One region of the Streptomyces sp. NPDC058985 genome, then DNA from elsewhere that is predicted to be linked to it. Evidence: riboswitches for the same ligand, from Rfam matches in the RefSeq annotation. Region 1 holds a riboswitch; each other region holds the start of a gene.
The links. A riboswitch is a leader RNA that binds a small molecule or an ion and turns the genes downstream of it on or off. The one in region 1 is predicted to bind cyclic di-AMP.
Positions count from the first base shown of each region.

Region 2: linked by a shared signal. The riboswitch ahead of ACFW01_RS34035 (M23 family metallopeptidase) and the one ahead of ACFW01_RS01300 (transglycosylase SLT domain-containing protein) in region 1 are both predicted to bind cyclic di-AMP.
Region 3: linked by a shared signal. The riboswitch ahead of ACFW01_RS00250 (C40 family peptidase) and the one ahead of ACFW01_RS01300 (transglycosylase SLT domain-containing protein) in region 1 are both predicted to bind cyclic di-AMP.

Region 1 is NZ_JBHYJX010000001.1:267,154-277,173, forward strand. It holds gene ACFW01_RS01285 (ABC transporter ATP-binding protein) at 1-291, opposite strand, end outside; gene ACFW01_RS01290 (outer membrane lipoprotein carrier protein LolA) at 346-1,560, opposite strand; gene ACFW01_RS01295 (polyprenyl synthetase family protein) at 1,869-2,879, opposite strand; cyclic di-AMP (ydaO/yuaA leader) riboswitch at 3,458-3,613, shown strand; gene ACFW01_RS01300 (transglycosylase SLT domain-containing protein) at 3,617-4,108, shown strand; gene ACFW01_RS01305 (HAD family hydrolase) at 4,124-4,924, opposite strand; gene ACFW01_RS01310 (GNAT family N-acetyltransferase) at 5,201-6,265, shown strand; gene ACFW01_RS01315 (glycosyltransferase) at 6,293-7,645, shown strand; gene ACFW01_RS01320 (polysaccharide deacetylase family protein) at 7,744-8,499, shown strand; gene ACFW01_RS01325 (glycoside hydrolase family 26 protein) at 8,582-9,730, opposite strand; gene ACFW01_RS01330 (hypothetical protein) at 9,727-10,020, opposite strand, start outside.
Region 2 is NZ_JBHYJX010000058.1:18,330-28,349, reverse strand. It holds gene ACFW01_RS34070 (hypothetical protein) at 1-550, opposite strand, end outside; gene ACFW01_RS34065 (hypothetical protein) at 814-1,164, shown strand; gene ACFW01_RS34060 (hypothetical protein) at 1,178-1,561, shown strand; gene ACFW01_RS34055 (hypothetical protein) at 1,720-2,307, shown strand; gene ACFW01_RS34050 (dihydrofolate reductase family protein) at 2,539-3,672, shown strand; tRNA gene ACFW01_RS34045 (tRNA-Met) at 3,729-3,802, shown strand; gene ACFW01_RS34040 (PP2C family protein-serine/threonine phosphatase) at 3,979-5,199, shown strand; cyclic di-AMP (ydaO/yuaA leader) riboswitch at 5,424-5,579, shown strand; gene ACFW01_RS34035 (M23 family metallopeptidase) at 5,591-6,628, shown strand; gene ACFW01_RS34030 (aldo/keto reductase) at 6,764-7,708, shown strand; gene ACFW01_RS34025 (PrsW family glutamic-type intramembrane protease) at 7,731-9,182, opposite strand; gene trmB (tRNA (guanosine(46)-N7)-methyltransferase TrmB) at 9,193-10,020, opposite strand, start outside.
Region 3 is NZ_JBHYJX010000001.1:56,093-66,112, reverse strand. It holds gene ACFW01_RS00290 (PspC domain-containing protein) at 1-472, shown strand, start outside; gene ACFW01_RS00285 (LuxR C-terminal-related transcriptional regulator) at 469-1,215, shown strand; gene ACFW01_RS00280 (ATP-binding protein) at 1,193-1,627, opposite strand; gene ACFW01_RS00275 (helix-turn-helix transcriptional regulator) at 1,758-2,576, shown strand; gene ACFW01_RS00270 (DUF397 domain-containing protein) at 2,573-2,833, shown strand; gene ACFW01_RS00265 (NlpC/P60 family protein) at 2,817-3,869, opposite strand; gene ACFW01_RS00260 (hypothetical protein) at 4,208-4,561, shown strand; gene ACFW01_RS00255 (tellurite resistance/C4-dicarboxylate transporter family protein) at 4,539-5,576, opposite strand; gene ACFW01_RS00250 (C40 family peptidase) at 5,604-6,800, opposite strand; cyclic di-AMP (ydaO/yuaA leader) riboswitch at 6,809-6,983, opposite strand; gene pcrA (DNA helicase PcrA) at 7,215-9,704, shown strand; gene ACFW01_RS00240 (M23 family metallopeptidase) at 9,805-10,020, opposite strand, start outside.

The DNA of each region.
Region 1 (10,020 bases):
CCTGGGCAGTACGGTGCGGGCCGCGCGCGGCATGGGCCGGCCGAGGACCCGGGCGCTGCCCGAGGTCGGTTCGATCAGGCCCATCAGCATGCGGATGGTGGTGGTCTTGCCGGAACCGTTGGGTCCGAGGAAGCCGAAGACGCTGCCCGCCGGGACGGTCAGGTCGAGACCGTCGACGGCGAGCTGTCCGCCGCGGTAGCGCTTGGTGAGCCCGCGGGTGGAGATGACGGCGTCGTCCGCCCGCTCCAGTCGTGGCTCCGGCTTCGGCTCCGTGACGGACGGTTCGGCCATCGGCTTCCTCTCCTGTACCCCTGCCCTGCGCCTCTGCCCTGCGCCTCTGCTCCGTTACTTCGCGGCGTTCGCGGCCTTCACCAGCGCGTCCTTGGTGACCGCACCGGCGTAGATCTTGCCGTCCTCGGTGATCAGAGCGTTGACCAGGCGGGTCTTGAAGACCGTGCCCGAGCCGAAGTCGCCCTTGACCTGGTCGCCGAGGGAGCCGAGGAAGCCGCCGAGGTCGCCGCCGCCCGCGGCGCCCGTGGGCAGGCCCTGGCCGCCGGTGTCGAACGCGGCGATCGAGTTCCAGCCCTCGCCGACGACCTTCAGGCCGTCCAGCTCCTTGGCGAGGTCGCCCTCGGCCTTGCGCCCGTGCTCCGGGGCCTTGGCCGCCTTCTCGTCGGCCTCGGTGACCTTCGCGCCCTTGGGCGGGGTGAAGTCGAACGTCGACGCGTCCGGCTTCGCGAAGCTGACCTTGGTGAAGCCCGCGTCCACGACGGCGGCGCCGCCGCTCGCCGGGGTCAGCGTGAACTTCAGCGGGGTGCCGGTCTCGGCGTCCACGGCGACGGTGATCGCACCGACCGTGGAACCCTTCTGCCTGGGCTCGACGACGAGCCGGTACGCGTCGCGGCCGGCCACCTGGGCGGTACCGGCGACCTTCACGGACGTGGTGTCGTCGATCGACTCGAGCGCCTGGTCGGCGAAGTCCTTCGGGGTGGCCGGCACGTCCTTCTCCGGCCGCTCCGCGCCGTCGGACGTGGAGTGGTAGACCTCGTTGGACTTGCTGTCGTAGCCCCAGACGTCCTTGCCGTCGTGGATGAGGCTGTACTCGGCGGCGTCCTCCAGCAGGGACACCTTCTGCCGGTCGGGGCCGTCGGCCGCGACGCGCAGGGTGTGGGAGCCGGAGACCAGCTGGGTGAGCTTGGCCGAGGGGTCGGCGGACGAGCCGCCGTCCTTCCCGTCCCCGCCCGGACCGCCGGACATTCCGGACATCAGGCCGCTCTCCAGGCCGCCGAGGTCCGGCAGGCCCAGGTCGGTGCTGATCCGGACCGTGCCGGAGAGCTGCTGGACGTCCGACTCGGCGATCTTCTGGACGAGTTCCTCCGCCGTGACCTTCGGCAGGTCGGGGTCGCCGGAGTCGGCGAGAGCGGGGACCAGCCCGATCGTCGCGGCCGCCACTCCCATCACCGCGACCGGGACGACGTACCGCGCGGCCTTGCGCCGTCGGGCGCTCAGCTCCTCGCCCGCCCCGGGGGTCGTGTTGTCGTCGGAATCGATCGGTGCCATCTGTGCCCTACCTCCGTCGTCGGCGGCGGCTGTCTCGCGACCTCGCACTCGTTCACCCGTGAGTTCCACGCTTGAGTTCACCCGTGAGCCGCCATTCTCACCCGAATCGGTGAGGATTGGTGTTTCCGTGGTGTCCATCTGACCAAATCACCGGAGCGCAATCGTCAGACCGCGGGCTCAACTCCACGTACTCCTGCGGGATGACACCGGAGGGCGGTTCCTCCCCCGCCCCGTAGGGGACGGGCGCGCCGCCCGCCGACGGAGGGCACCCGCCCGTGGCGCGGCGCACGGGCGGGGCGGGGCGGGGTTCAGCCGGCCCGGTGGACCACGGCGTCGCACAGTTCCACCAGCGCGGCCTTCGCCTCGCACTCCCGCAGCGGAGCCAGGGCCGCGCGGGCTTCCTTGGCGTAGCGGACGGTGTCCCGCCGGGCGTGCTCCAGGGCGGGGTGGGCGCGCAGCAGGCGCAGCGCCTCGGCGTGCCGGGCGTCGTCGCTCAGGTCGGAGTCGAGCAGCTCGCTCAGGGCGATGTCCTCGGCGAGGCCCAGCCGGGCCGCGCGCTCGCGCAGCCGGAGCACCGGCAGGGTGGGGATGCCCTCGCGCAGGTCCGTGCCGGGCGTCTTGCCCGACTCGTGGGAGTCGGAGGCGATGTCCAGGACGTCGTCCGCGAGCTGGAAGGCGACGCCGAGCCGCTCGCCGTACTGGGTCAGTACGTCCACCACCCTCTCGTCGGCGCCCGACATCATCGCGCCGAACCGGCAGGAGACGGCCACCAGCGAGCCGGTCTTGCCGCCCAGCACGTCCAGGTAGTGGTCGACGGGGTCCCGGCCGTCCTGCGGGCCGGCCGTCTCCAGGATCTGGCCGGTGACCAGCCGCTCGAACGCGAGGGCCTGCACGCGGACCGCCTCGGGCCCGAGGTCGGCGAGGATCTGGGAGGCGCGGGCGAACAGGAAGTCGCCGGTCAGGACCGCGACCGAGTTCTCCCAGCGGACATTGGCGCTGGCGACCCCGCGCCGTACGGCGGCCTCGTCCATCACGTCGTCGTGGTACAGCGTGGCCAGGTGGGTCAGCTCCACCACCACGGCCGAGGGCACGATCCCGGGGGCGTAGGGGTCGCCGAACTGGGCCGAGAGCATCACGAGGAGCGGCCGGAACCGCTTGCCGCCGGCCCGCACCAGGTGCTGGGCGGCCTCCGTGATGAAGGGCACCTCGCTTTTGGTTGCCTCAAGCAACCCTTCCTCGACCGCGACCAATCCGGCCTGGACATCGGCTTCCAGAGCCTGGTCCCGCACGCTCAGCCCGAACGGCCCGACGACGGTCACGAGGGGTCTCCTGTCTGCTGGTGTCTACTGGCGATTACCTGGTTTGTCGATAGGTCGCTGCCACCACTCGAGTCAGCGTATCCGGTCACCTTTCGATCACCGCTAGCGCCCACCGTTACAGGCCGGTCGGTATCGGATCATGAGCGGTATGTTTTTGATCGGTCGATATGAGCAGATATTGGCCGATTTCACTATCCCGCCCCCTCCCTCGTACGGATGCCGTCCGGATGCCCGTCCGGCACACGGAAACACCGGACGAGCGAAGCGCTCCCCATCGGGGGCCGGTTGAGGCAGAGTTGGGACTAATGCCCGTTTTGCCGCGCTTATTGAGGCCCGTGAGTTGGCTCACTCCGGAGCACCCTCGGGCAACCCCGCCGCAACCTGTGCCCTCCCTTTGCGCCGCAAGCCAGTTGAAGCTTGGCAACCGCAAAGGATCAAGAGCCTCAAACGTCTCAGACCAAGGTCAACAGGACGTTGGGTGATTCCTGCACTTGTTTCGGACATGTGCTCTCGCATACGTTCCCGGCCTGTCGGGCGGACGCCGAATCCTGCCATCGCCCGCACACACAGTCATCCACTCAACTCACTCGCCGGCAGGAGCGGGGGACCCAGGTAAGTCGCCGCACCGGTCACCACCGGAGCGGCTCGGGGTGAAGCCGTACCCGTCAGGGCGCGGCCGGGCACCTCCCCGCCCGAACCCGACAGCTCACCTCGCAGGCGTCAGGAGAGGGACACAGATGTCTGCCAACGGTCAGAACCGTCACGCCCGGACCACCCGCATCGCCCGCAAGCTCGCCGTGGCCGGCACCGGTGTCGCGGTGCTCGCCCTGCCGCTCATCGGCGCCACCGGCGCGTCCGCGGCCACCCCGGCCGCCACCAAGACGGCCGCCACGGCGGCGACCACGTACCCGGACAACCTCGACGGCTGGATCCGCGAGTCGCTCGACGTCATGGCGCAGCACGGCATCCCCGGCTCGTACGAGGGCATTCACCGCAACATCATGCGGGAGTCGTCCGGCAACCCGCTCGCCATCAACAACTGGGACATCAACGCCATCAACGGCACCCCGTCCAAGGGCCTGCTCCAGGTGATCGACCCGACCTTCCAGGCGTACCACGTCGAGGGCACCTCCTGGGACCCGTACGACCCGGTCGCCAACATCACCGCCGCCTGCAACTACGCGGCCGACCGGTACGGCTCGATGGACAACGTCTTCGGCGCGTACTGAGCCGCACCGGGACGTTCAGAAGACCCGTTCGAGGACGACGGCCACGCCGTCGTCCTCGTTCGTCGTCGTGACCTCGTCGGCCACCGCCTTGAGTTCGGGGTGGGCACCGGCCATGGCGACGCCGTGCGCCGCCCAGTCGAACATCGGGATGTCGTTGGGCATGTCGCCGAAGGCGATCGTGTGCCGCCGGCCCACCCCCAGGCGCTCGGCGGCCAGCGCCAGGCCGGTCGCCTTGGTGATGCCGCACGGCTGCAGCTCCACCGTGCCGGGCCCCGACATGGTGACCGTCGCGAGGGATCCCACCACCGCGCGCGCGGTCGACGCCAACTCGTCGTCGCTCAGGTCCGGGTGGCGCAGCAGCACCTTGCTGATCGGGGTGCGCCACAGCTGGTCGCGCCGCTCCACCCGCACCGCGGGCAGCGTGGGGTGGGGCATCAGGTACCCGGGCTCGATGAGGGTCAGGCCGTCGACGCCGTCCTGGTCGACCGCTGCGTGCACCTGGCCCACCTCGGCCTCGATCTTGCCGAGCGCGGTCTCCGCCAGCTCCCGGTCCAGGGTCACCGACCACAGCATCCGGTGCGCGCCGGCGTCGTACACCTGCGCGCCCTGCCCGCACACCGCGAGCCCCGTGCACCCGAGGCGGTCGAGCAGGGGCCGCACCCGGGGTGCCGGGCGTCCCGTCACCACCAGATGCCGCGCACCCGCCCGGGCCACCCGTGCCAGCGCGGCCAGCGACCGTTCGGAGACGGTGTCGTCGCCGCGGAGCAGCGTGCCGTCGAGATCGGTGGCGACGAGTGAGTATGCGGTGCGGTCCATGATCAGAGAATACGGACGCGACACCGGTCCGACTCACCCGCGACCGGTTCCGAACGAGGACGCGGTGAGTACGTTCGAACGCGCACGACGACGCACGAACTCACCCGCTTCATGTCCGAAACCTGGCACATCATCGGCTAAAGCCGGTTAAGGGCCTGTGCACCAGTTGGCAACAACATGGTCTGCTACCTACCCCCGGGGCGGCCCCCGGGGTACCTTCCTGTTGTCCAGGGGGGACTTGATCGGGGGGTCGGGTTGAACAGCGGACGCGTACGTGTGCTCAGACCACAGGAGCTGGGCGAGGGGGAACGGGAGCACTGGCGGGAGATACGCGCCAAGTCGACGGCGCCGCGCAACCCGTTCATGGAACCGGAGTTCACCGACGCCGTGGGCCGGGTACGGCCGCGGGCGCGGGTGGCGGTGCTGTACGACGGCGGTGAGGCGGCCGGATTCCTGCCGCACGAACGCGGGCCGCTCGGCCAGGGCCGGGCGATCGGGCTGGGGGTGTCGGACTGCCAGGGCGCGGTGCTGCGCCAGGGCCTCGCCCCGGATCCCCGCGCACTGCTGCGGGCCTGCTCCCTGTCGAGCCTCGCCTTCGACAACCTGGAGGCCGAGCAGGGGCTGTTCGTGCCGTACGCCGCCGAGGAGCACACCGCCTACGTCATCGACGTGGAGAAGGGCTACGAGGCGTACGAGAACGTCCTGCGTACCCAGTCGCCGAAGTTCCTGAAGACCACGCTCGCCAAGGAGCGCAGGCTGGGCCGCCAGGCCGGCGACGTGCGCTTCGTCTTCGACGAGCGTGAGCCGGCCGCGCTGCGCACGCTCATGGAGTGGAAGTCGGCGCAGTACCGCAGGATGGGACGCCGGGACCGGTTCGCGCAGGAGTGGATCAGCCGGCTCGTCGGCCGGCTCGCCCGGACGCGCGCGCCGGAGTGCACGGGCACCCTGTCCGTGCTCTACGCGGGCGGCCGGCCGGTCGCCGCCCACTTCGGGCTGCGTTCGGCGACGGTCCTGGCGTGCTGGTTCCCGGCGTACGACCCGGACTTCGCCAAGTACTCGCCGGGCCTCGTCCTGCACCTGCGGATGGCGGAGGCCGCGGCCGCCGCGGGCATAGGCCTGCTGGACATGGGGCGGGGCCCGGCGGAGTACAAGGACTCGCTGAAGACCGGGGAACTGCCGGTGTACGAGGGGGCGGCGACGCGCCCGGGGGCGGGCGCCGCCCTGCACTGGCTCGGCCGCGAACCGGCCCGCCGCGCGCACGGCTTCGTGCGCGACCGGCCGCGACTGGCGTCGCTCGCGGTACGGACGTTGAGGGGCGCGGCCCGGCTGCGCAGGTCCTGACGAGGTCAACCACGAGGGGGTGGACGCATGACCGGTGTGCGGCGTGCGCGGCAGGAGACATTGCGGGAGACACGACGGGAGATCGACGACTTCCTGCGCATCGGGGCGGTGCAGGTCGCCGAGCTGGATCTCGGCGACGGCACCGACGCGGCGGAGGAGGCGGCGGCGGTGCTGCGACCGGGCCCGGGGAGTCCGCCGGTGTCGTCCGGCGCGGTGTTCGTGCTGGTCAGACGTGCGGGCCTGCCCGTGGGCACGCTGCTCGGGCAGGTCCCCGAGGGTGCGGACCCCACGCGGGTGCTGGCCGGGCTCGCGCGGGAGCTGCCCCGGGAAGCGCCGCCCGAGCCGTGGCCCGCGCCCCCGTCCGCCAGTGTCGTGGTCGCCACCCGGGAACGCGCGGACCAGCTCGCCCGCGCCCTCGACTCGCTGCTCGCCCAGGACCACCCGGACTTCGAGATCGTCGTGGTCGACAACGCGCCCGTGACCGGTGAGACCAGGGAACTGGTCGAGCGGAAGTACGGCGAGCGGGTGCGGTACGTGTGCGAGCCGGTCCCCGGACTCGCCGTCGCGCACAACCGGGGCCTCGCGGTGGTCCGGGGCGAGGTGGTCGCCTTCACCGACGACGACGTGGTCGCCGACCCGCGCTGGCTCACCGAACTGACCGCGCCGTTCGCCGCCGACCCGCACCTCGGCTGTGCCACCGGCCTGATCCTGCCCGCGCGGCTGCGCACCCCCGCCCAGGTGCTCCTGGAGAGCCACGGCGGTTTCGCGAAGGGGTTCGTCCCGCGGACGTACGACCCGGAGCACCCGCCCGCCGACGAGCCGCTGTTCCCGTTCACCGCGGGCCGGTTCGGCTCGGGCGCCAACATGGCCTTCCGCACGGCGGTGCTGCGGACGGTCGGCGGCTTCGACCCGGCGACCGGCGCGGGCACCCGCGCGCGCGGCGGCGACGACCTCTACGGGTTCGTCCGCGTCCTCGCCCAGGGGCAGCGGCTGCGCTACACGCCCCGGGCGCTGGTCTGGCACCACCACCGGGAGACCTGGCGCGACCTGGAGACCCAGGCGTACGGCTACGGCGCCGGCCTCACCGCGTACCTCACGGCGATCCTGGTGAACCGGCCGGCGCTGCTGCCGGCCCTCCTCGCCCGGGTGCCGGGCGGACTCGCGCACGCCCGGCGCCTGACCGCGGTACGCGCCACCGGCGAGGGCGAGAGCGCGGGCGCGGTGGCGGTGGCGGTGGGGGCGCCGGGCGGGCACGACTCCCGTACGCACCCCTGGCCGCGGCGCCTGGCGCGGTTGCAGCGCCGGGGCATGCTGTACGGGCCCGTCGGCTATCTGCGCGCCCGGCGTGCGCTGCGTGCGGCCGGGGTTGAGGCGCGGTGAGCCGGGCGGGGGCCGTCTCCTCGGGAGCGGGTGGGGCGCCCGACGGAGTCCCGGCGCCGGGCGGCGGGCACATACCCGTGTTCCTGTACCACGCGGTGATGGAGGACCCGCCCTCGTGGATCGCCGAGTTCACCGTCACGCCGAAGGAGTTCGCCGCCCAGCTGGACGCGATCGTCGACAGCGGCATGACGCCCGTCACGATCAGTGCGCTCGCCGGCCATCTCGCCGGGCGGGCGCCCCTGCCGCCCCGGCCGGTGCTGCTCACCTTCGACGACGGCTTCGCCGATCTGCCCGGGCCCACCGCCGAGGCGCTGGCCGAGCGGGCGCTGCCCGCCACCGCGTACCTCACCACCGGGGCGATCGCGCCGGGCGGCCGCAGTCTGCTGCCGCCCGCCCCGATGATGACGCTGGACGCGGTAGCCGGGCTGGAACGCGCCGGCATGGAGATCGGCAGCCACACCGTCACGCACGCCCAGCTCGACACCCTGTCCGGCGCGGCCCTGTCGCACGAACTCCGCGAGTCCAAAGCGGTCCTGGAGGACGCCCTCGGGCATCCGGTCCGCCACCTCGCCTACCCGCACGGCTACAACAGCGCGAAGGTGCGGGCGTCGTCGGCCCGGGCCGGGTACGAGACGGCGACCGCCGTGCGGCACGCGCTCAGCTCGGACCGCGACGAGCGGTACCGCATCGCCCGGCTGATCGTGCGGCGGAGCCATACGGTCGCCGACGTCGAGTCCTGGCTGGCGGGCGGCGGCGCCCGCACCGCCCCCTACCGCGACGGCCCGAAGACCGTCGCGTGGCGCTGGTACCGGCGGGGGCGGGCGATGGTGCGGGGCCCCGAGTTCGCGGGTTAGGGCCCGTCCGGCGGGGTGGCGGTCGGCGGGGTGGCGGTCGGCGGGGTGGCGGTCGGCGGGGTGGCGGTCGGCGGGGTGGCGGTCAGTCGTGCGGCTGGTTGAGGTGCGGGTCGGCGGCCACCTCCCGCAGGCTGTCCCAGGCCCGGTCGTTCGCCACGGCCAGGTTGCAGTGCGGTCCCGGGTCGCGGTAGTTCCACTGGAGGGCCGCCTTGACGCCCTCCAGATCCTTGAGCACCCGGGGTACCTGCGCGTACCAGTCCGCCTGCCGGTCCGGGCGCTTCGGGTCGGAGGCGCTGCCGAACTCCGAGAGCATCAGGGGCTTGTCGTCGGAGATGTGGGCGCGGATCCAGTCGTGGGTGGCGTACTGCGTCTGCGCGAAGCTGAGCCAGCCGGCCTTGTGGCAGAGGTAGTAGTTGTACTGGTTGTAGCCGATCCAGTCGACGTAGTCGTCGCCCGGGTACATCCGCTCGAACAGCTCGCCGTGGTCCAGGTATCCGGTGATGATCCAGGTCCACACCACGTTGTCGACGCCCAGTTCGCGGAAACGGTCGTGGATGTGGCGGTAGGCGCGGACGTAGTCGGCGGGGGTGCCGTTGTCCGGGGTGCGGGTGTCCATCTCCAGGTCGAAGGAGAGGAACACCTTCTTGCCCGTGCGCTGCCCGTACTCCTTGACGCGCCGCGCCTGGACGTCGATCACGGACTCGTCCAGGTCGCCGGCGGCGATCTGCTTCCAGGTGGGCTGCTGGTCCTTGGTGCCGCCCCACCACTTGCTCTCCCAGGACAGCAGCAGCATGCGGTCCTCGCCGACGCGCTGTTCCTGCTCGGTGAGGAGCTGACCCTCCAGCCGGGTCTCGGTGACGGCGGACATGTCGTGGTACGTGTACACGATGTCGAGCCCGCGGCCGACGCTCTTCTCGTACTCCCGGACCTTCGCGGCCAGGTCGGACTTGTCGTGCGGCACGAAGGCGCCGAACCAGGCGCCGCAGGGCGGTTCGAGGAGGGTGGTGGGGCGGCACCTCGGGTCGTCGGCCGGGCCGGCGGGTCCCGAGGCGTCGCGCAGGGCGAGCACCGCGACCAGGACCGCGCAGGTGGCGGTGATGGACGTGATCAGCAGGCGGCGTCTGCCAGGGCGCGCGGGGCGGCGCGTGGGGTGCGTGGGGTGCGTTGGCCGGCGGTGCTGTCCGGTCGTCGAGTCCGCGTTCGTGCGGCGAGCGGGACGGGCGAACCTCACAGAGTGGAACCCTTCCGTGTCGGTGGCGCGGCGCCCGGTGCCGTCCTGGGCGCCGGCAGGGCGCGCAGGCTCGGGCAGAAGGCGGCGAGGGTGGTCAGCAGGGTGAGCGCCAGCAGGACGCGGTCGCCGCTGAGGGTGTGTGTGGCGATCAGCGCCGTGGCGACGAGGATCGCGGCGCTGACGCTCAGCAGGACGGCCAGCACCAGCTGTTCCAGCAGGTCGGAGTGGCGCTCGAAGGCGTCGTCCCGGTGCTCGGCCGGGGCCTCGGCACGGCGGGCCCGGAGCGCGGG
Region 2 (10,020 bases), on a different contig from region 1:
GCGCGACGGTCAGCTTCCCGTCCGGCTTCACGTCCTTGGCCCGGGCGACCACATCGACGTCGCCGCTCTCGACGGTGCCGATCCGGGCGATGTCGGCCTCGCCGTAGACGTCCTCCAGCGTCACGTCCACCGAGACCCGGGCGCCGGTGGCGGGCCGGTCCCGCTCTCCTCGGAAGGTGAGGGACTGTCCGTAGACGGACTCCATGAGGGTCCGCAGCCGGGCCATCGCCAGCAGCAGCTGCTCGTCCTCGGGGCCGACGGAGCGGAACCCCTCCGCGTAGGCGTTCAGCGCGCCCCGCTCGGAGGCGATGGCGTCGGCGAGCCCGTCCAGCCGCGCCATGTCCACCCGCGTGGGGTCGAACGGGCCGTCGAGTGGGCCGGTGAGCCGGCGGGGCCCGGCCGTGTCCGCGTCCTCCGGCGCCACAGTGCCGTTCCCGGCCCTCCGGTCCCTCCACCGGTTCAGCAACTCCCCCGCCTGACCGTAGAGGAACGAGACTCCCTCGGTGAGCAGCGCACCGCCCAGCAGGGACAGCGTGACAGTTTCGATCATGAATTCCCCCTCGGAATCCGGTGGCCGATCCGGTGGCCGAGCTGCCACCGGAGGCTGTGTTCCGTGCGGGGACTATGCCACCCGTGTACGCCATCGAAACGATTGTGTGTGTTTCTGCCTTCAGTTCCTTCTTCTGATCATCGGCGCCCTCGCGCCCGATTGGGCCGGGGAAGGGCGCCGCACAGCGCCGGACGCCGGGAGGTAAGGTTGCGCGGCATGACCTCAACGTCGTTTGCCACAGGCCCGGTTGGCCGGGACTGCCGGTGAACGCGCCTCGCCGGGTCACCCCGCGCCGGCTCGGTGCCGCTGCCGTCGTCTACGGCGTGTTCGTCGCCGGCTGGTACCTGGGGCAGCCCGTCACCCCCGATTGCCCCGTCGACCGGGCCGGCCTCGGCGGGGCCGCCGGGGAGTACGGGACGGAACCGTCTCCCGCTCCGCCGCCCGCACCCACGGAGACGTCCGCTCCCACGCAGTACCCCGATCCGGACTTCAGCGTCGTGGGGGTCGCCCGGGCCACCTTGTCCGTGACGATCGACTCCTACGCCGTCGCCTGCACCGACGACACGAGTGAACGCCCACGCCTGCGAGCGTGGCTCGACGGCCACTGGCGGTAGGGAGACGCTCCGGATGCCCGGCTGGACATCTCCGCGCCGACTCGGCGCCGTCACCACGCTGTACGCCGTGTTCCTGGCCGGATGGTGGCTGGGTCAGCCCGTGCGCTCCGACGGCTGCCTCGAAGACCGGCCCTCCGCCGGGGCGGACGCCCGTCTCGCACAGGTGGAACCCGCCGACCCCGGCCGGTACCTCGGAAACCTCGACCTCGACTTCGGCATCCTCGACTGGGCCGACGACATGGACGGCTACCGCGACGGCGAGTACGGCCCCAGCGACTACGGGTACGACCTGCGGGGAGGCCCCGAAACATACGCCGCGTCCGGCACCGGCCACGCCCCGTGCTCCTACAAGAAGCGCGCCCGCCTGCTCGCATGGGTCAACGGCGACTGGGGCTGACCGCACGTCGCCACGGCCCTCGCCGTTCGCGGCGATCTTCGTCTCCGGCATCGGCATCGTCTTCTCCGCTCTCGGCACGGGCGCCCCCGGGGACGCGACCGCCGACTCTTCGTGGAACCCTTCGACGCGATGACGACCACCTTCCGATGGAGCCGCGCGTGAGCTGGCCGCATGTGGACTACGACACCGACCTGTGGATGAAGCTCCCGGACGCGTGGGAGACGACCCCCTGGAAAGGACCCAAGCAGTGGGCCCGTCACATGTCCGAGGCGTGGTGGGGGGACAGCGACCTCGAACCGACCCGCAAGGACCTCAAGGGCCTGGCCGCCACCCTGCAAGCCTGCGCCGAGCAGCTCCCGGGCAGCCACCCCGGCTTCGACGTGTACCTCCACCTGCCGGACCCGCGCCTGATGCCCCTGCCCGTGTTCGTGGCCGCCGTCGAGGCGGACGGCGACCGCGGGGAGACCCTGCGGGCACTGGTCGCCACGGAGGACACACACCTGGTGGAGAAGCCGGTGGTCGAGGACTTCACCACCGAGCGGCTCGGCACCGGCCTGCGTTCCCTGCGCCACACGCGGACGACGGAGGAGGATCGCACGATCGTCGCGGGTGTGCGCTATGCCTGGCGGGTCGAGGAGGCTGACTGCGACGTGGTGGTCGTCGTCGCGGCCCCGGACCCCCGCCGGGTCCTCAGCGCCCTCGACGACATCGACGCCTTCGCCGGTCGGATCGACGTTCCGCTGTAGTACCCGGCGCCGGCCTCTCGCCGGGCCGGCGGCCACGAGCCCCGGGGCGGCGTGAGCCCCGTCCGTCGTCGGACCGACCGCGCCGGTCCGAGAACGGTTGCTCCCGCGTCACGGCGACGCCATCCCCGGGAGCCGGGGCCCGCCGGAGCCGGTGCGGTTCGACCGTCCCACCGGCCCGAAGTACCTTCATGGTCGGCCAGCCGGTCCACACGCCCCACTGGAGCGCCCGAGATGCCCCTGCCCCACGTCCTCCTCTCCGCCGCCGTCTCCCTCGACGGCTACCTGGACGACACCGGGCCCGAGCGCCTGCTGCTGTCGTCCCCCGCCGACTTCGACCGGGTCGACGAGGTGCGGGCGTCGGTCGACGCGATCCTGGTCGGGGCCGGGACGATCCGGGCCGACAATCCGCGGCTGCTGGTGAACTCCGCCGAGCGGCGGGCCGCCCGGACCAGGGCCGGGAAGGCCGAGTACCCGCTCAAGGTCACCGTCAGCGGCAGCGGTGAGCTGGACCCGGCGGCGCGGTTCTGGCACACCGGTGGGGAGAAGGTGCTGGTGACCACGGACGAGGGGGCAGGGCGGGCCCGGGCGCTGGGGATCGCCGGCGATGTCGTCGTCCCGCTCGGCGACTCGCTCCACTGGCGGGCGGTGCTCGAGTACCTGGGCGACCGGCGCGGGGTGCGGCGGCTCATGGTGGAGGGGGGCGGGACCGTCCACACCCAACTGCTCCAGCAGGAACTCGCCGACGAGCTGCACCTCGTCCTCGCGCCCCTGCTCGTCGGCGACCCGGCCGCGCCCCGGCTCTTCGGGCCCGGCGCCTACCAGGGCGGGCGGCTGCGGCTGGTGGAGTCGCGGCGGATCGAGGACGTCGTGCTGATGCGGTACCTGCCGACCGCACCCGGTACCGGCGACCGCGTGAGCGCCGCCGACCGGCACTGGCTGGCGCTCGCCTGCGAGCTGGCGGAGCTGTGCCCGCCGTCCCGGACGGCGTTCAGCGTGGGGGCGGTCGTGGTCGCCGCCGACGGGAGCGAGCTGGCTCGGGGGTACTCGCGGGAGGGCGGCGACGCCGTCGTGCACGCCGAGGAGGCCGCGCTCGCCAAGGCCGACCGCTCCGATCCGCGGCTCGCGGGGGCGACCGTGTACAGCAGCCTGGAGCCCTGTGCGCACCGCGCCTCGCGGCCCGCGCCCTGTGCCCGGCTGATCCTCGACGCCGGGGTGCGTCGGGTGGTCACGGCCTGGCGGGAGCCGGACACCTTCGTGCCCGGGGCGGACGGCGGTGAGGTGCTCGCCGCCGGGGGCGCCGCCGTCGTCGTACTGCCGGAGTACGAAGGGCGGGCGAAGGCGCCCAACCGCCACCTGGCGGGATAGAGGGATACCGATGTGCATTCGGCCCCCGGGATGACGTACAGTGGTGAACACAACGACGCGGGGTGGAGCAGCTCGGTAGCTCGCTGGGCTCATAACCCAGAGGTCGCAGGTTCAAATCCTGTCCCCGCTACTGAAGGCCGAGGGCCGGAATCCGAAAGGGTTCCGGCCCTCGGTGCGCTCCCCGCTGCGTTCACCCGCCCGGCCCTCACCGCTCGCCGCCCACCCCCGTCGCGGGAAACCTGGAGTACGGCACGGCAAGCGGCGCGGACAGGGGGCGGCGGGAGACCAGTGGTGCGGGCAGGTGATGTGGAGGACGAGGGAGCGTACGCCAGGGCCGGCGGCCGGCTCCCCGGCGATCCCGTGCCCGACCCGGGCCTCGGCGACGAGCCGGCGCCCGTGCCGCCCGTCGGGCAGCCGCGGCCGTGGCGCACGTCCTACGGCCGGGCCCTCGCGCGCTCGCTCCCCGTACTGCTGATCGTCGTCGCCGTCCTGTACGACATCTTCACGCCGCGCTACTTCACCGCCGGTCCCCTCTACACCGCCGCGCCGCTGGTCGCCGCCCCGATCTACTCCCGGCGGGGCACCGCGCTCACCGGGGTCGCCGTGGTCGCCTCGGTGGTCGGGCTGCAGATCGGCAAGGGCGTCATCCACTACGTCGACTCCCTCACCGAGCTGATCACCATCGCGACGGTCGCCGCGCTCGCCGTCTTCGTCAACGCCTTCGTCCGCCGTACCGACGAGCGCCTCGCCATCGCCCGGGAGATCGCCGAGGCCGCCCAGCGCGCCGTCCTGCCCGAGCCGGCCGAGCGGATCGCCGGCTTCGAGATCGCCGCCTGCTACGAGGCCGCGCAGGCCGGGGCCTTCATCGGCGGTGACCTGTACGCGGTGCAGGACAGCGCGCGCGGCGTCCGGCTCATCGTGGGGGACGTGCGGGGCAAGGGCATGGGAGCGGTGGCCGCCGTCGCCGTGGTGATCGGCGCCTTCCGGGAGGCCGCCGAGCAGGAGGCGACGCTGGAGGCGGTGGCGCAGCGCCTGGAGCGGGCGCTGGCCCGCGAGGGCACCCGGCGCGACGGGCTGGACGCCTTCGAGGGTTTCACCACCGCCGTCCTCGCCGAACTCCCGCACGGCACCGGGACCGTACGCATCGTCAACCGCGGCCATCCGCCGCCCCTGCTGCTCCACGGCGACGGCACCGTGGGACCGCTGCCCGCCCGGGAGGCGGCGCTGCCGCTGGGCATGGGCGAGCTGGGTGTGTGGCCCGACCGCGCGGAGGAGACGGCCTTCCCCGGTGGGGCCACGCTGCTGCTGTACACCGACGGGCTGTCGGAAGCCCGGGACGAGCGGGGGGAGTTCTACGATCCGTACGCGCGGCTGGCCGGTCGCGTCTTCCGCCACCCGGCGAAGCTGCTCGACACCCTCGCCCGCGACGTGCGCCGCCACTCCGGGGGCGGGATGGCGGACGACATGGCGCTGCTCGCCGTACGGCGGCCACGGCGCGGCGACCATGATCATTGTCACGAGCCGTGACGGGGTGGCCTCCCTCCGCATAACAACTGACGCACCATCAGAAAAAGGTGCTGTGAAAGGGAATACCGAGCCGCGGTCAACTCGCCCGGTTTTCACCGACCGTGAGGGGTACGTCCCGCCCGTTCTCGTTAATGATCAAGAGGAACAGCTTGGAATCCGGGCCCCGGGTCTATTAACGTTCGATAACGCAGCGCGGTCGTCCCAGCCGTCACAGAAGGCGGCTCCGTGCGCACGCGCCGAATCCCGCAAGGGAACCGGGGAACCACCACATTGGGGTGAATCGGGCGTTTGACGCCGTGGCAACACGGCTGCATGCGCCCGTAGGAGACCTTCCTGCTCCGAACCCGTCAGCTAACCCGGTAGGCGAAAGGAAGGAAAGGAGTACGCCCACGTGGCGTCCAACCGGCCTGCCCCCGAGGCCCCGTTCGTGCCGAACCGGTACGACTCCGACACCTTCGGCTACGAGAACAACCGCGCCGAAGAGGGCCCTTGGGAGGAGTGGAATCCCACCGAGGACTCCATCCGCCCCGTACGCGGCCGGCACCGCGTCGCCAAGCAGCGTGGCGGACTCGCCCGCAGCTCCACCGTCCTCGGCGTCGGTGTCATAGCCGCCGTCGGCGCGGGCGGTATGGCCAGCGCGCAGACCGGCAAGCCGCCGGTGTCGATCTCCATGCCGGACCTGCCCAACGTCGGCTCGCTCATCTCCGACGAGGAGCCGCAGCCGGAGGGTTCCAGCACCCCGCTCAGCGGCATCGGCGTGACCACCGCCGCCGACACCGCGGAGGGCACCGACACGGCCGGCGCGGGCGAGTCCCTGCGGGCCCGGATCATGGCGCAGGCCGAGCAGCAGCAGGCCCAGGTCGAGACCAAGGCCGCAGCCGCGGCCGCCGCGGCCGCCGAGAAGAAGGCCGCGGAAGCCGCCGCCAAGGCGGAGAAGGAGGCCGAGGCCAAGGCCGCCGCCGCCAAGAAGAAGGCGGAGGAGGAGGCCGCGAAGAAGGCCGAGGCCGAGCGCCTCGCCAAGCTGGCCAAGCAGTTCACGCTGCCGACCTCCTCGTACACGATCTCCTCGACCTTCGGTCAGGCCGGCGCCTACTGGTCCTCCGGCCACCACACCGGCCTCGACTTCGCCGCACCCACGGGCACGCTGCTCAAGGCCGTGCACAGCGGCACCATCACGTCGGCGGGCTGGGACGGGTCGTACGGCTACAAGACCGTGCTCACCCTGGATGACGGCACCGAGATCTGGTACGCCCACCAGTCCTCGATCAGCGTCAGCGTCGGCCAGGAGGTCACCACCGGTGACGTCATCGGCCGCGTCGGCGCCACCGGCAACGTCACCGGCGCCCACCTCCACATGGAGGTCCACCCCGGCGGCGGCTCCGGCATCGACCCGATGGCCTGGCTGCAGAGCAAGGGCCTCACCCCCTGAGCCACCGGCCCCTCCGCTACCCCGCTGGTCCCCGGCGGTCCTGACGGCAACCCCCCGACGTCAGGGCTGCCGGTTTGCGGGGTTTTTGCGTCTGTGCCGGAATGACCTGATCCGGTGCGTTCGTTGACGCCCTACATGACTTCTCTGCGCAAGCTCGGCTCCTCCGACCTGGAGGTCTTCCCCCTCGCCCTCGGCGGCAACGTCTTCGGCTGGACCGCCGACCGGGACCGGTCCTTCGCCGTCCTGGACGCCTACACGGCGGCCGGCGGCAACTTCGTGGACACCGCCGACTCGTACTCCGCCTGGGTCGACGGCAACAGCGGCGGCGAGTCCGAGACCGTCCTCGGCCAGTGGTTCGCGGCCCGCGGCAACCGTGACGACGTCGTCCTCGCCACCAAGGTCAGCCAGCACCCCGAGTACCCGGGCCTGTCCGCCGCGAACATCAAGGCGGCGGCCGACGCCTCGCTGCGCCGCCTGGGCACCGATCACATCGACCTCTACTACACGCACTTCGACAAGCCCGAGGTGCCGGTCGAGGAGATCATCGGCGCGCTGGACGAGCTGGTGAAGGCGGGCAAGGTGCGGCACATCGCCGCCTCCAACATCTCCGCCGAGCGGCTCGCGGCCTCCCTGGAGTTCTCCGACCGCGAGGGCCTCGCCCGGTACGTCGCCCTCCAGCCGCACTACAACCTGGTCTCGCGCGACACCTACGAGGGCGGGCTGCGTGACCTCGCCGAGCGGTCGGGACTGGCCGCCGTGCCGTACTACGCCCTCGCGGCCGGCTTCCTCACCGGCAAGTACCGGCCCGGCGCGAGCGTCGACAGCCCGCGTGCGGGCGGTGCCGCCAAGCACCTGGAGACCGAGCGCGGCCGGCGGGTGCTCGCCGCCCTGGACGAGATCGCCGAGGCCCACGACGCCCCCGTCGCCACAGTCGCCCTCGCCTGGCTCGCGGCTCAGCCGACGGTGGCCGCGCCGATCGCGTCCGCGCGCACGGTGGAGCAGCTGCCCGCGCTGCTGGGCGTGGCGGAGCTGAGCCTGACGGACGACGAGGTCGCGCGGCTGACGCGGGCGTCGGCCTGAGCGGGACGCCGCCGGGGCCCGCCTAGGGGCGGTGGGGGTGGGGACCCGGCGGTGCGTACGGGTGGGCGTACGGGACGTACGGCACCTGGGCCGGGTGCGGCGTCTGGGATGGGTACGGCATCTGGGTCGCGTACGGAGCCTGGGCCGGGTGCGGTGTCTGGGTCGCGTACGGCGTCTGGGCCGGGTGCGGTGCCGGAGGGCCGCCGCCGTACGGGCCGTACGGCCACCCGTACGGGTGGGCCCAGGGCGGCGCGGGCCGGGGTACGGGCGGTGCCGTGGAGCGGGCCGCGTGGTCGAGGGCCGGGCGGGCCGCGCCGCGGCGGTGCCACAGGGCGTCCAGCATCTCCCGCTCCCGCACGGCGTAGTCGGCCCCCGCCCGGCCCCGGCGGCCGCGCTGCCGCAGGAACGCCAGCGAGGTCGCGTACGCCTCGTACTGGGCCACCGCGCGTGCCGCCTCCTTCCCGCCGTGGAGCCGGGCGTGCCGCCGGGCGACGCGGCGGGCCCGCATCGAGCCGAGCGCCTGCGGTTCCACGGGCGTCAGCCACCCGGCCAGGACATATGCGGGCAGCTCGGCCCGTACGGTGCCCAGTTCGCGCTGCCGGGTCCAGATCACCAGCCAGGTCAGCAGGCCGAAGGCCGGCACCATGAACGCCGCGTACACGGCGTAGAAGCCGTACGCGCCGAACGCGGCCGAGCCGTTCCACAGCGCGTGCACGCCCATCGCGAGCAGCAGGCCGGACAGCGGGAGCAGAGCGCGGCGCAGGCGGTGGCGGCCCGCGGAGAGCGCGGCGATGCCGAAGCCGATGCCGGTGAGCACCGTGAAGAGCGGGTGTGCGAACGGGGACATCACGACGCGGACGAAGAAGGTCGCCGCGGTGACGGAGGCGATGCCGCTGCCGCCGGTGAGCTGGTCGGTGCCGAACGCGGTGCCGAGGTACAGGATGTTCTCGGTGAAGGCGAAGCCGGTGGCGGTGACCCCGGCGATCACCACTCCGTCGACGATGCCGGTGAAGTCACGCCTGCGGAACAGGAAGACCAGGAGGACCGCGGCGGCCTTGGCGGACTCCTCGACGACCGGTGCTATCACCGTGGCGCCCAGGGTGTCCGCGCTCGCCGGGTCGGCGGTGGCGGTCGCTATCCATCTGGTCGCGAAGCTGTTGGCGACGATCGCTATCAGCGCCGCCGCGCAGGCGCCCCAGGAGAAGCAGAACAGCAGGTTGCGCCAGGGGCCGGGGTCGACCCGGTCCAGCCAGCGGAAGGCGGCCACGAGCAGCGGCACGGGCAGCACCGCGAGGCCGAGCCCGACCAGGAAACCCCGCGTGCCGGTCTGTTCGCGGACCAGGGCCAGGATCACCAGGCCGGAGAGCGCGAGCAGCGTGATCAGTGCGCCGTACCGCACCCAGGACCGCTGCCACCAGTGCGGATGCGTACGCGGGAACGTGGGCTGACGCGTCGGACACGGGGGACTGGCCACGGCATGGACCCTAACCGGTGGGGGACTGCTCCTCGTGGGGATCGCGGAGCTGTACGCGGCGGAAGAGCAGGTCGTTCACCACATGTCCCTTGTCCAGTCCCTGGCCCTCGAAACGGGTCAGCGGCCGGTGCGCGGGACGCGGCGCGAAACCGCCGTCCGGGGCGGTGTTCTCGAAGTCGGGGTGCGCGGTCAGCTCGTCGAGCATCTGCTCGGCGTACGGCTCCCAGTCGGTGGCGCAGTGCACGAAGGCGCCCGGCGCGAGCCGGGCCGCGGCCAGGGTCAGGAACTCCTCCTGGATCAGGCGGCGCTTGTGGTGCCGCTTCTTCGGCCACGGGTCGGGGAAGTAGACGCGCAGTCCGGCGAGCGAGCCGGGGGCGAGCATCTCGCGGAGCAGGATGATCGCGTCGCCGTTGGCCACCCGGATGTTGGACAGGCCGTTCCGCTCGGCGAGACCGAGGAGGTTGCCCTGGCCCGGGGTGTGCACGTCCACGGCGAGGATGTTGGTGCCGGGGTCGGCCTCGGCCATCTGCGCGGTGGCCTCGCCCATCCCGAAGCCGATCTCCAGGACGACCGGGTGCGCGTCGCCGAACAGCTCGCCGAGGTCGAGGTCGCGCTGCCCGTCGATGTCCAGTCCCCATAGGGGCCACAGCCTTTGCAGCGCGTCCGCCTGGCCGGCCGTCACGCGGCTGCGCCGGGGCTGGAAACTGCGGATCCGCCGCTCGAAGTGCGATCCGGCGGGATCGGCCTTCGGCCCGTCCGGGAAGCGCGGCTCCCCCTTGGCGCGGGTGTGCCTCAGGGAGGCGCCGGTGTGGGTGGCGGCCGGCTGGTGGGCGTCGGG
Region 3 (10,020 bases), 210 kb from region 1:
CGCCCAGGAGCGCGACCTGCGCTCCTGGCTCTACAAGCCGGAGGGCAACGGAAAGGACGAGGACGACGAGCCCACCACCCTCGCCGAGGCCGTGAAGCGCAATGCCGCGGAGGTCGAGGACAAGCACGGAGTCCCCATCGAGGTCGTGGTCGTGGGCGACTGCCCGCTCGACGACAGAATCGGCGCACAGATGCAGGCCGCGCGCGAGGCGATGGTGAACGCGGCCAAGTACGGTGGCGAGGGCGGCGCCGTACAGGTCTTCGCCGAAGTCGAGGGCAGGACGGTCTTCGTGTCCGTCCGCGATCGCGGTCCCGGCTTCGACCTCGACTCGATACCCGCCGACCGCATGGGAGTCAGAGAATCGATCATCGGCCGCATGGAGCGCAACGGCGGCACGGCGCGACTGCGCGCGGTGCCGGACGGCGGCACGGAGGTCGAACTGGAAATGGAGAGGGCGGAGAAGACGTCATGAGCGACCCGACCGAGGCGAACGGTACGGCGGGAGCGGACGAGGCGGCGGAGCCCGCGCAGCCGGCCGGCGGCACCGCGGGGGAGCGGCGCGTGCGCGTGGTGCTCGTCGACGACCACCGCATGTTCCGTACCGGCGTCCAGGCCGAGATCGGCCAGACCGCGCAGACCGGCGTCGAGGTCGTCGGCGAGGCCGCCGACGTCGACCAGGCCGTCACGGTGATCACCGCGACCCGCCCGGAGGTGGTCCTCCTCGACGTCCACCTCCCGGGCGGCGGTGGCGTCGAGGTCCTGCGCCGCTGCGCGTCCTTGATGAGCGACACCGAGCGTCCCGTCCGCTTCCTCGCCCTCTCCGTCTCGGACGCGGCCGAGGACGTGATCGGCGTGATCCGCGGCGGCGCCCGCGGCTACGTGACCAAGACGATCACCGGCACCGACCTGGTGAACTCGGTCTTCCGCGTCCAGGAGGGCGATGCCGTCTTCTCCCCGCGCCTGGCCGGTTTCGTCCTGGACGCGTTCGCCTCGACCGACGCCCCGCCGGTCGACGAGGACCTGGACCGCCTCACCCAGCGCGAGCGGGAGGTGCTGCGCCTGATCGCCCGGGGCTACGCGTACAAGGAGATCGCCAAGCAGCTGTACATCTCGGTGAAGACGGTCGAGTCCCACGTCTCGGCGGTCCTCCGCAAGCTCCAGCTGTCCAACCGGCATGAGCTGACGCGGTGGGCTACGGCGCGTCGGCTGGTGTGACCCGGACGGTCAGTTCGGCCCAGACCTCCTTGCCGATGCCGCAGCTTCTCCTCGCCGCGCCCCAGTCGTCCGCCAGTGCGGTCACCAGCGAGAGGCCGCGGCCCGACTCGTCGTCCAGGTGAGCCGTGGCCGGAGACGGGAGTGTGTCGTTGGCGTCGGTCACCGTGATGCGGAGGTGCTCTTCCGTGAGTACGCAGCGGGCCCAGATCTGGCGGCCGGCCGGGACTCGGGCGTGGCGGTAGGCGTTCGTCATCAGTTCGCTGAGGAGCAGTTCCGCCGTGTCCGTCACGTCTTGCGGCAGCTCCCACGAGGCCGCCTGTTCGCGGAGCAGGGCGCGGGCCCTGCTCACGCTGCGCGCGTGACGGGGCAGCCGCCATTCGATGTCCTTCGGGGCCGTCGTGGGCAGCGGCATGTGCGGTTCATCCCTTGCGTCGGTGTTTCGCGGTTGGCGAGATCACCGTCCCGGTTCGCGCGTAGCCTCAGGAGTAACGGCCCGGGTACAGCGCGTGGTTGTACCCGGCGTGGTTCCGGCGGAGGTGTGCGTGTCGACCGAGGTGAACTCCCAGCCGCCGATCGCATGGCGGTACTGCGGCAGCCAGATCAAGATGTGGCGTACCGACGCGGGTGTCGGCCGGGAGGCGCTGGCCAAGGAGGCCGGCTACGACTACGAGTACGTCAAGTCCATGGAGAACGGCCGCCGTCGGCCCACACTGCGGCTGTTGCAGATCGCGGATCAGGTGTGCGGGGCGGGTGGGAAGCTGGTTGCTGCGCAGGAGTATTTGAAGCCGGAGCCGTTTCCTGCGCGGTCGCAGGAGTTCATGGCCATCGAGGCGGAGGCCATCAGTTTCGCCTGTTACGAGCCGTTGCTCATTCCGGGACTGTTGCAGACGGAGGCTTACGCGCATGCGCTGATCGGTGACAGTTCGCCGCCATTGGACGACGAGACGGTTGGCGAGCGAGTGGCAGCCAGGCTCCGTAGGGCCGAAGGACTTCGCCGCAAAGTCGGTGTGATGTACGGGTTCGTGATCTACGAGGCCGCATTGCGTACCGAGGTTGGCGGGATCCATGTAATGGGTGAGCAGTTGCGTCATATCTTGGAGGTGGGTGCGCTCCGCAACGTGTCGGTTCAGGTCTTGCCGTTCGGCCGCTGTAGCGGCGTCGCGCTGAACGGCAGCATCGTGCTACTGGAGACACCCGAGCATGAGCACTATGGGTACATCGAGGCACCCGAGGTCAGCGTTCTGCAGAGCAGCCCCGCAAAGGTGAGCGCCCTTACACAAGCCCATGCGATGATCCGCATGCACTGTCTCAGTGTGGAAGAGTCGGCCACGTTCATCAGAAGGGTGGCGGAGGAGCGATGACTGAACGCTTGACCTGGTTCAAGTCGAGCTACAGCGACAGCCAGGGCGGCAACTGCCTCGAAGTAGCCCTCGACTGGCGTAAGTCCAGCTACAGCGACAGCGAGGGCAGTAACTGCCTCGAAGTCGCCCCCTGCCCCCACACCATCCACGTCCGGGACTCCAAGCTCGGCCCCGGCAGCCCCCGGTTTGCCGTTGCCGGAGCCGCCTGGGGTGCCTTCGTCGCGCACGCGCGTACCGGCGCTACGCCACCCGCGTAGCCCCCGCGAACGGCATCTGGTCCACGGGTGCCACCCGGACCGGCGCCGACGGGTTCGGGGCGTGGATCATCTGGCCCTTGCCGACGTAGATGCCGACGTGGCTGATGCCGGAGTAGAAGAAGACCAGGTCGCCGGGGAGGAGTTCGGACCGTGAGACCCGGCGGCCCGTGTCGATCTGGGCGTAGGTCGTGCGGGGCAGGGACACCCCCGCGGCGCGGTACGCGGCCTGGGTGAGGCCCGAGCAGTCGAAGGCGTTCGGGCCGGTCGCGCCCCAGACGTAGGGGCTGCCGAGCTTCTGGTAGGCGTAGGCGACGGCCGCCGCGGCACGGGAGTTGGGGGCCTGGGCCGAGGCAGGCAGGCCGGTCCGGGGCGCCGAGGCGGAGCGGGAGGCCCGGTCGCCGGTGCCGTCGGCGAGGCCGGCGCGTTCCTCGGCCGTCAGCCGGGACAGCAGGCGGCGGGCCGTCTCCAGCTTGCCGGTGACGGTCTCGCGGTGACGCTTCAGTTCGGCCCGGCGTGACGTCAGCGAGGTCAGCTCGACGCGGGCGGCGCCGCGCAGGCGCTCGATGTCCCGCAGCTCCTTGCGCACCCGGCCCACGGCGGCCGTCTGCCGGCTGCCCGCGCGTTCGACGAAGGCGGCGCCGTCGAGATACCGGTCGGGGTCGGCGGAGAGCATGAGCTGCACGGCCGGGTCGAGGCCGCCGCTGCGGTACTGCGCCGCGGCGACCGACCCCAGCGCCTCCCGGGCCGAGTTCAGCCGGTCCTCCTTGCGGGCGGCCTGGTCCCGCAGTTTCTCCAGGCGCTGTTCGGCGGCGTCCGCTTTCTCCTTGGCGCCGTTGTACTTCTCGGTCGCGACCTCCGCCTGCTGGTACAGCTTGTCGACCTCGGCCCTGACCTGGGCCGCCGTCGGCTGCGGGTCGGCGTGACCGGTCCCGCCCAGGCCCGTCGCGGTGGCCGCGCCCGCGAGGGTGATGGTGGCCGCCGTACGGGCCCTGCCGCCGCCCGTCACGCGCTGTCGCGGCCTGCGGTGGGTTCCCACCTGCGATCCACGTCCTTCCGTCTTCCGTACGACTCGACTCCGGCCGTGCCGGGTCGGCTCCGGTCCGCTCCGGCTGCCTGGAGGAGGACGCTAGGCGCGTCGGTAACGGTCCGGTGACGGGATGCGCGGAAGTGGCGGTACCGGATCGGCCCGCGTACGCATCTGACCGCGTGCCCGTCCGGCGGCCGTCGTCTTCACGCGGGGTGATGACCGAGCCGGCCGATCGGGGGCGGTTGAGGGACCTGAGCTGTTATGGGACGCATATATGCGCCGGGTCGTCCCGCCCGTGGCCGGGCCGGTGGCGGACCGTGTCGGGCCGCTCATTAGGCTCCGGCCTCATGGACGTACTCATCCACCTCTTCGTCGGTCTGCACATCATCGGCATCGCCGCGCTCCTCGGCGGCTTCCTGACCCAGATGAAGGCGATGGGCCGGGGCACGGCCCGCTTCATCCCCGCGATGCTGCACGGCGCGCTGACGATGCTGGTCACCGGTGTCGCCCTGGTCGGCCTCAACCAGGCCGACGACCAGTCCGTGGACAACCTCAAGATCGGGGTGAAGCTCGCCCTGCTGATCGTGATCCTCGGCCTGGTCTACGTGAAGCGCGACGACGAGAAGGTCGACAAGCCGCTGTTCGGCCTCGTGGGCCTGCTGACCGTCGCGAACATCTTCATCGCGGTGCTGTGGACGTGACGGCGGAGGCACCCGCGCCCGCAGACCGGGCCCCGGCCCGGGCCTGGGCGACCGCTCCCGCCGCGACCGCCAGCCACCCGGCCACCGCGATCCACAGCAGGACCTGGCCGGGTGTGTCCAGCCACGCGAGGTCGATCGCGGCGGCCACGGAGAGCGTCGCCGCCGCCGTCATGCCGAGCGGGAAGGCCGTCGACCAGCGCCGCACGTCGTAGCGGAGCCGCGGCCAGACGAACTCGGCGACCAGCAGGACGACGTACCAGGCGAGGTCGAGGGTGAGCAGGAAGACGGTCACGTCGTGCAGCACGGCGCTGTCGTCGGAGTTCCACAGGTACATGCCGGTCCCGGCCGCCGCGATCAGTTTGGCGCCGGCGAGGGCCGAGATGGCGAGCGCGCCGCCGGCCACCCAGTGGTCACCGGAGCCCAGCGCCACCTGCCGCAGATCGAAGCGGAACAGCGCGATCAGGTAGAGCACGATCCCCAGCCAGAACGGCACCAGCGCCGCGTGCGCCAGCCAGGGTGTCGAGGTGACCGCGGAGAGCGTGGCGCCGAGCACCGCCAGCCCCTCCGTGGCCACGCACCCCAGGAACACCGCCCCCGGCATCCTGCGCCCCCAGTGCCGCACGACCAAGAGGATCAGCACCGGCCACAGGAGCGCCGCCAGTGCCAGCAGCGCGGCGGCCAGGGGCGTCCAGCCGTGCAGCGCGAACCGGGTGCCGAGCACGGTGGTCGCGGCGACCGCGGTGAGCGCGCCCGGTGTCCCCGCCCGCGTCAGCCACTGCGGGCGTTCGACCAGCAGCAGGTAGACGAAGTTCGCCGCCAGGGTCAGCCAGGCGGCGCTGGCCAGGAACAGCGCGATGCGGGACAGGACCTCGTGTCCCGTCAGATGCAGGGCGACCGACAGGATGCCGGTCGCCATCACCGCGGCCCCGGCCGCCGGTGGACGCTGCGCCCACCAGGCGCGCAGGGGGAAGGGGAGAGTGCCTGACGACGTGCCTGGTGACGTACCTGACGACATGCTCCCGATGCTAGAGAGCCGCGCCGGTCAGGCGGGTCGCACCACGCTGTGGATCGACGACTCGCCGTCGTAGTAGATCGACTCCTCGCGGACGTACGCGCCCGGCTTCGGGGCGTGGATCATCATGCCGTTGCCGATGTAGAGGCCGACGTGGCTGAGGTCGTCGTAGAAGAAGACCAGGTCACCGGGTTGTGCCTGGGAGACGGGGACGGTCGTTCCGGCGTTGACCTGGTCGTACGTGACGCGCGGCAGTGTCACCCCCGCGGCCTTCCAGGCGGCCTGGGTGAGGCCGGAGCAGTCGTAGGAGCCGGGGCCGGTGGCGCCCCAGACGTACGGCTTGCCGATCTGGGCGCGGGCGAAGCCGAGCGCCTTCTCGGCCTTGGTGCCGTACGACGAGTCCGGCGTCGAGGAGCCCGACGAGCCGCTGCCGCCGGACTCCGAGGAACCGGAGGAGGTGCCACCGCCGCTCTCCTGCCGTGCGGCCTCCTCCCGCCGCTCGCGCTCCTCGGCCTGCTGCCGGGCCTGCTGCTCGGCCAGCTCCGCGGCCTTGCGGGCGGCCTCCTCCTGCTTCTTCTTCTCGATCGCCGCGAGCCGGGCCTTCTCCTCGGCGGTCAGCTTCGAGAGCAGTTCACGGGCGGTGGCGAGCTTCTTCTGGACGGTCGACTTGGCCGTCTTCAGGTCCTTCTGCGAGCCGGTGAGCGTCTCCAGGCTCTCGGCGGCCTCCCGGCGCTTCTTCATCGTCTCGGACTGCTGCGTGACGTAGTCGTCGACCGCGGTCTTCTGGCGGCCGGTGAGCCGGCCCATCAGCTGGTTCTGGTCGAAGTACTCCTGCGGCGAGTCCGCGAGCAGGAAGGTCGCCGTCTCCGGGACCGCCGTGCCCGTGCGGTACTGCGCGGAGGCGAAGGAACCCAGTTCCTCGCGCGCGTCGTTGAGCTTCTGGGTGCGCTGGGCGACGTCGTCGAGGAGGGTGTCGACCTTCTTGCGCTGCTTGGCGGTCTTCTCCTTGGCCGCGTTGTACTTCTCGGTGGCCGACCCCGCCTGGCGGTAGAGGTCGTCGACCTTCTTCTCGACCTCTTCGAGGCTCGGCCTGTCGTCGTCCGACGGCGTGGCGTTCGCCGTCTGGGACAGCAGGGCGACGGAGGTCAGGGCCGCCGTGGCGAGGGCCGGGGTCCGTATGCCCGCGACGCGTGAACCGGTGGGGCGCGACTTGCGGTGCGACGCCAAGGAGGCGCTCCTTCCAAGTGCTCCGCCTACCGGGTTAGCTGTCGGGTTCGGGCGGCACGGAAGGGTTGCCCTACGGCGGACCGTCCTCGCGGGAGGCGGTACGGCCGATTCACCCCAAGTTCTCGGTTGGGTCCCCGGCTCCGGGCGCCGTGGCGGGCACGTCGGACTCGGCGGAGGCCGCGCGGCCCGGCGAGGTTCGCCGGAGGGGGTCGTTCGGCCTGCCCGCACCGTAGCCAACTCGTGTGGCCGCTGTGAAGGTTGGTGGGTGATATGCCCGATACATTTTCGTTACCTCGGCGACGGGTGTCACTCTTCGTATCCCGGCACGTCGCAGGGCGTACCGGTGTGAGGTGTCCCGGCCATTTTCCGGGGTGGCGCCGGGTTGTCGGTGGGGCGCCCTAGACTCGGAGAGCGATGAGCAGCCTCTTTGACGACAGCTTCCTGGCGAGCCTCCAGACCCCCCGGGGTCATGAGGAGGAACCCCCGCCGCCGCCCGAGGACGGTCACGGACCGGAGCCGGTCCCGCACGACCTGTTCGGCGGGAAGTTCGACGCGCCCCCGGAGCGCGACCGGTACTACCGGGACGGCGCCCCGCGCCCCGCCCTGGACCCGGCCGCCCTCCTGGACGGGCTGAACGACAACCAGCGCGCCGCCGTGGTGCACTCCGGCTCCCCGCTGCTCATCGTGGCCGGCGCCGGCTCCGGCAAGACCCGCGTGCTCACCCACCGCATCGCCCACCTGCTGGCCGAGCGCGGCGTCCACCCGGGCCAGATCCTCGCGATCACCTTCACCAACAAGGCCGCCGGCGAGATGAAGGAGCGCGTCGAGCAGCTCGTCGGCCCGCGCGCCAACGCGATGTGGGTGATGACCTTCCACAGCGCCTGCGTCCGCATCCTGCGCCGCGAGTCGAAGAAGCTCGGCTTCACCTCGTCCTTCTCGATCTACGACGCCGCCGACTCCAAGCGGCTCATGGCGCTGGTCTGCCGCGACCTCGACCTGGACCCCAAGCGCTTCCCGCCCAAGTCCTTCAGCGCCAAGATCAGCAACCTGAAGAACGAGCTGATCGACGAGGAGGACTTCGCCGCCCAGGCCGCCGACGGCTTCGAGAAGACCCTCGCCCAGGCGTACGCCATGTACCAGTCGCGGCTGCGCGAGGCCAACGCCCTCGACTTCGACGACCTGATCATGACGACGGTCAATCTGCTCCGCGCCTTCCCGGACGTCGCCGAGCACTACCGCCGCCGCTTCAGGCACGTCATGGTCGACGAGTACCAGGACACCAACCACGCCCAGTACGCCCTGGTGCGCGAGCTGGTCGGCGGGGCGTCGGAGCACCCCGTCGACGTGCCGCCGGAGGCCGAGGTCCCGCCCGCCGAGCTGTGCGTGGTGGGCGACGCCGACCAGTCGATCTACGCCTTCCGCGGCGCCACCATCCGCAACATCCTCCAGTTCGAGGAGGACTACCCGAACGCGACGACGATCCTCCTGGAGCAGAACTACCGCTCCACTCAGACCATCCTCACCGCCGCCAACGCGGTCATCGAGCGCAATGAGTCCCGCCGGCCCAAGAACCTGTGGACCAACCAGGGCGCCGGCGCCCAGATCACCGGGTACGTCGCCGACACCGAGCACGACGAGGCCCAGTTCGTCGCCGACGAGATAGACCGCCTCACGGACGCGGGCGAGGCCAAGGCCGGCGACGTCGCCGTCTTCTACCGCACCAACGCGCAGTCCCGTGTCTTCGAAGAGGTCTTCATCCGCACCGGGCTGCCCTACAAGGTCGTCGGCGGCGTCCGCTTCTACGAGCGCAAGGAGGTCCGGGACGTCCTGGCCTATCTGCGGGTGCTGGCCAACCCCGAGGACTCGGTGCCGCTGCGCCGGATCCTCAACGTCCCCAAGCGCGGCATCGGCGACCGGGCCGAGGCGATGATCGACGCCCTGTCGCAGCGGGAGAAGATCAGCTTCCCGCAGGCGCTCAAGCGCGTCGACGAGGCGTACGGCATGGCGGCGCGCTCCGCCAACGCCGTCAAGCGGTTCAACACGCTCATGGAGGACCTGCGCACCATCGTCGAGTCCGGCGCCGGACCGGCCACCGTCCTGGAGGCCATCCTCGAACGCACCGGCTACCTCGCCGAGTTGCAGGCCTCCACCGACCCCCAGGACGAGACCCGCATCGAGAACCTCCAGGAACTCGCGGCCGTCGCCCTGGAGTTCGAACAGGAGCGCGCCGAGGGCGAGGAGGCCGGCACCCTCGCCGACTTCCTGGAGAAGGTCGCCCTGGTCGCCGACTCCGACCAGATCCCGGACGAGGAGGACGGCGACGGCGTCGTCACCCTGATGACCCTGCACACCGCCAAGGGCCTGGAGTTCCCGGTCGTCTTCCTCACCGGCATGGAGGACGGCGTCTTCCCGCACATGCGCGCCCTCGGCCAGGCCAAGGAGCTGGAGGAGGAGCGACGGCTGGCGTACGTCGGCATCACCCGCGCCCGCGAGCGGCTCTACCTGACCCGGTCCACCCTGCGCAGCGCCTGGGGCCAGCCCTCCTACAACCCGCCCTCGCGCTTCCTGGAGGAGATCCCGGCCCCCCACCTGGAGTGGAAGCGCACCGGTGCGAACGGACCGGCTCCGTCCGCGCCGGTTTCGGGAGTGGCGGCCTCGCTGTCGTCGTCCCGTTCCCGTTCCTCGGCGTCGGGCGCGTCCGGCTTCGCCACCCGCCGGTCCGCCGGCGCGGAGCAGCCGACGGTGTCCCTGGCGGTCGGCGACCGCGTCACGCACGACCAGTTCGGGCTCGGGACGGTCGTCGGGGTCAAGGGCACCGGGTCCAACGCCGAGGCGACCATCGACTTCGGCGACACCAAGCCGAAGCGCCTGCTGCTGCGGTACGCGCCGGTGGAGAAGCTCTGACGGTGCCGGGACCGGCCGCGCGGGGCCCGGGCTGCGGCTCGGGTCCGCGGCCGGGCGGCGCACACCCCGGGGGCGGGCCGACGGCTGAGACGCCGCGCCGTTACTGCGGGTTGAGGCCGTGGCTGCGCAGCCACGAGAGCGGGTCGATCGCCGAACCGCCCGAGGGACGCACCTCGAAGTGCAGGTGCGGGCCGGTGGAGTTGCCCGAGTTGCCGGAGAACGCGATGGCGTCACCGGCTTTGACGGTCGTACCCGAGGGAACCTGGTAACTGGAGAGGTGGCAGTACCACGTCTCCGTGCCGTCCTTCGCCGTCAC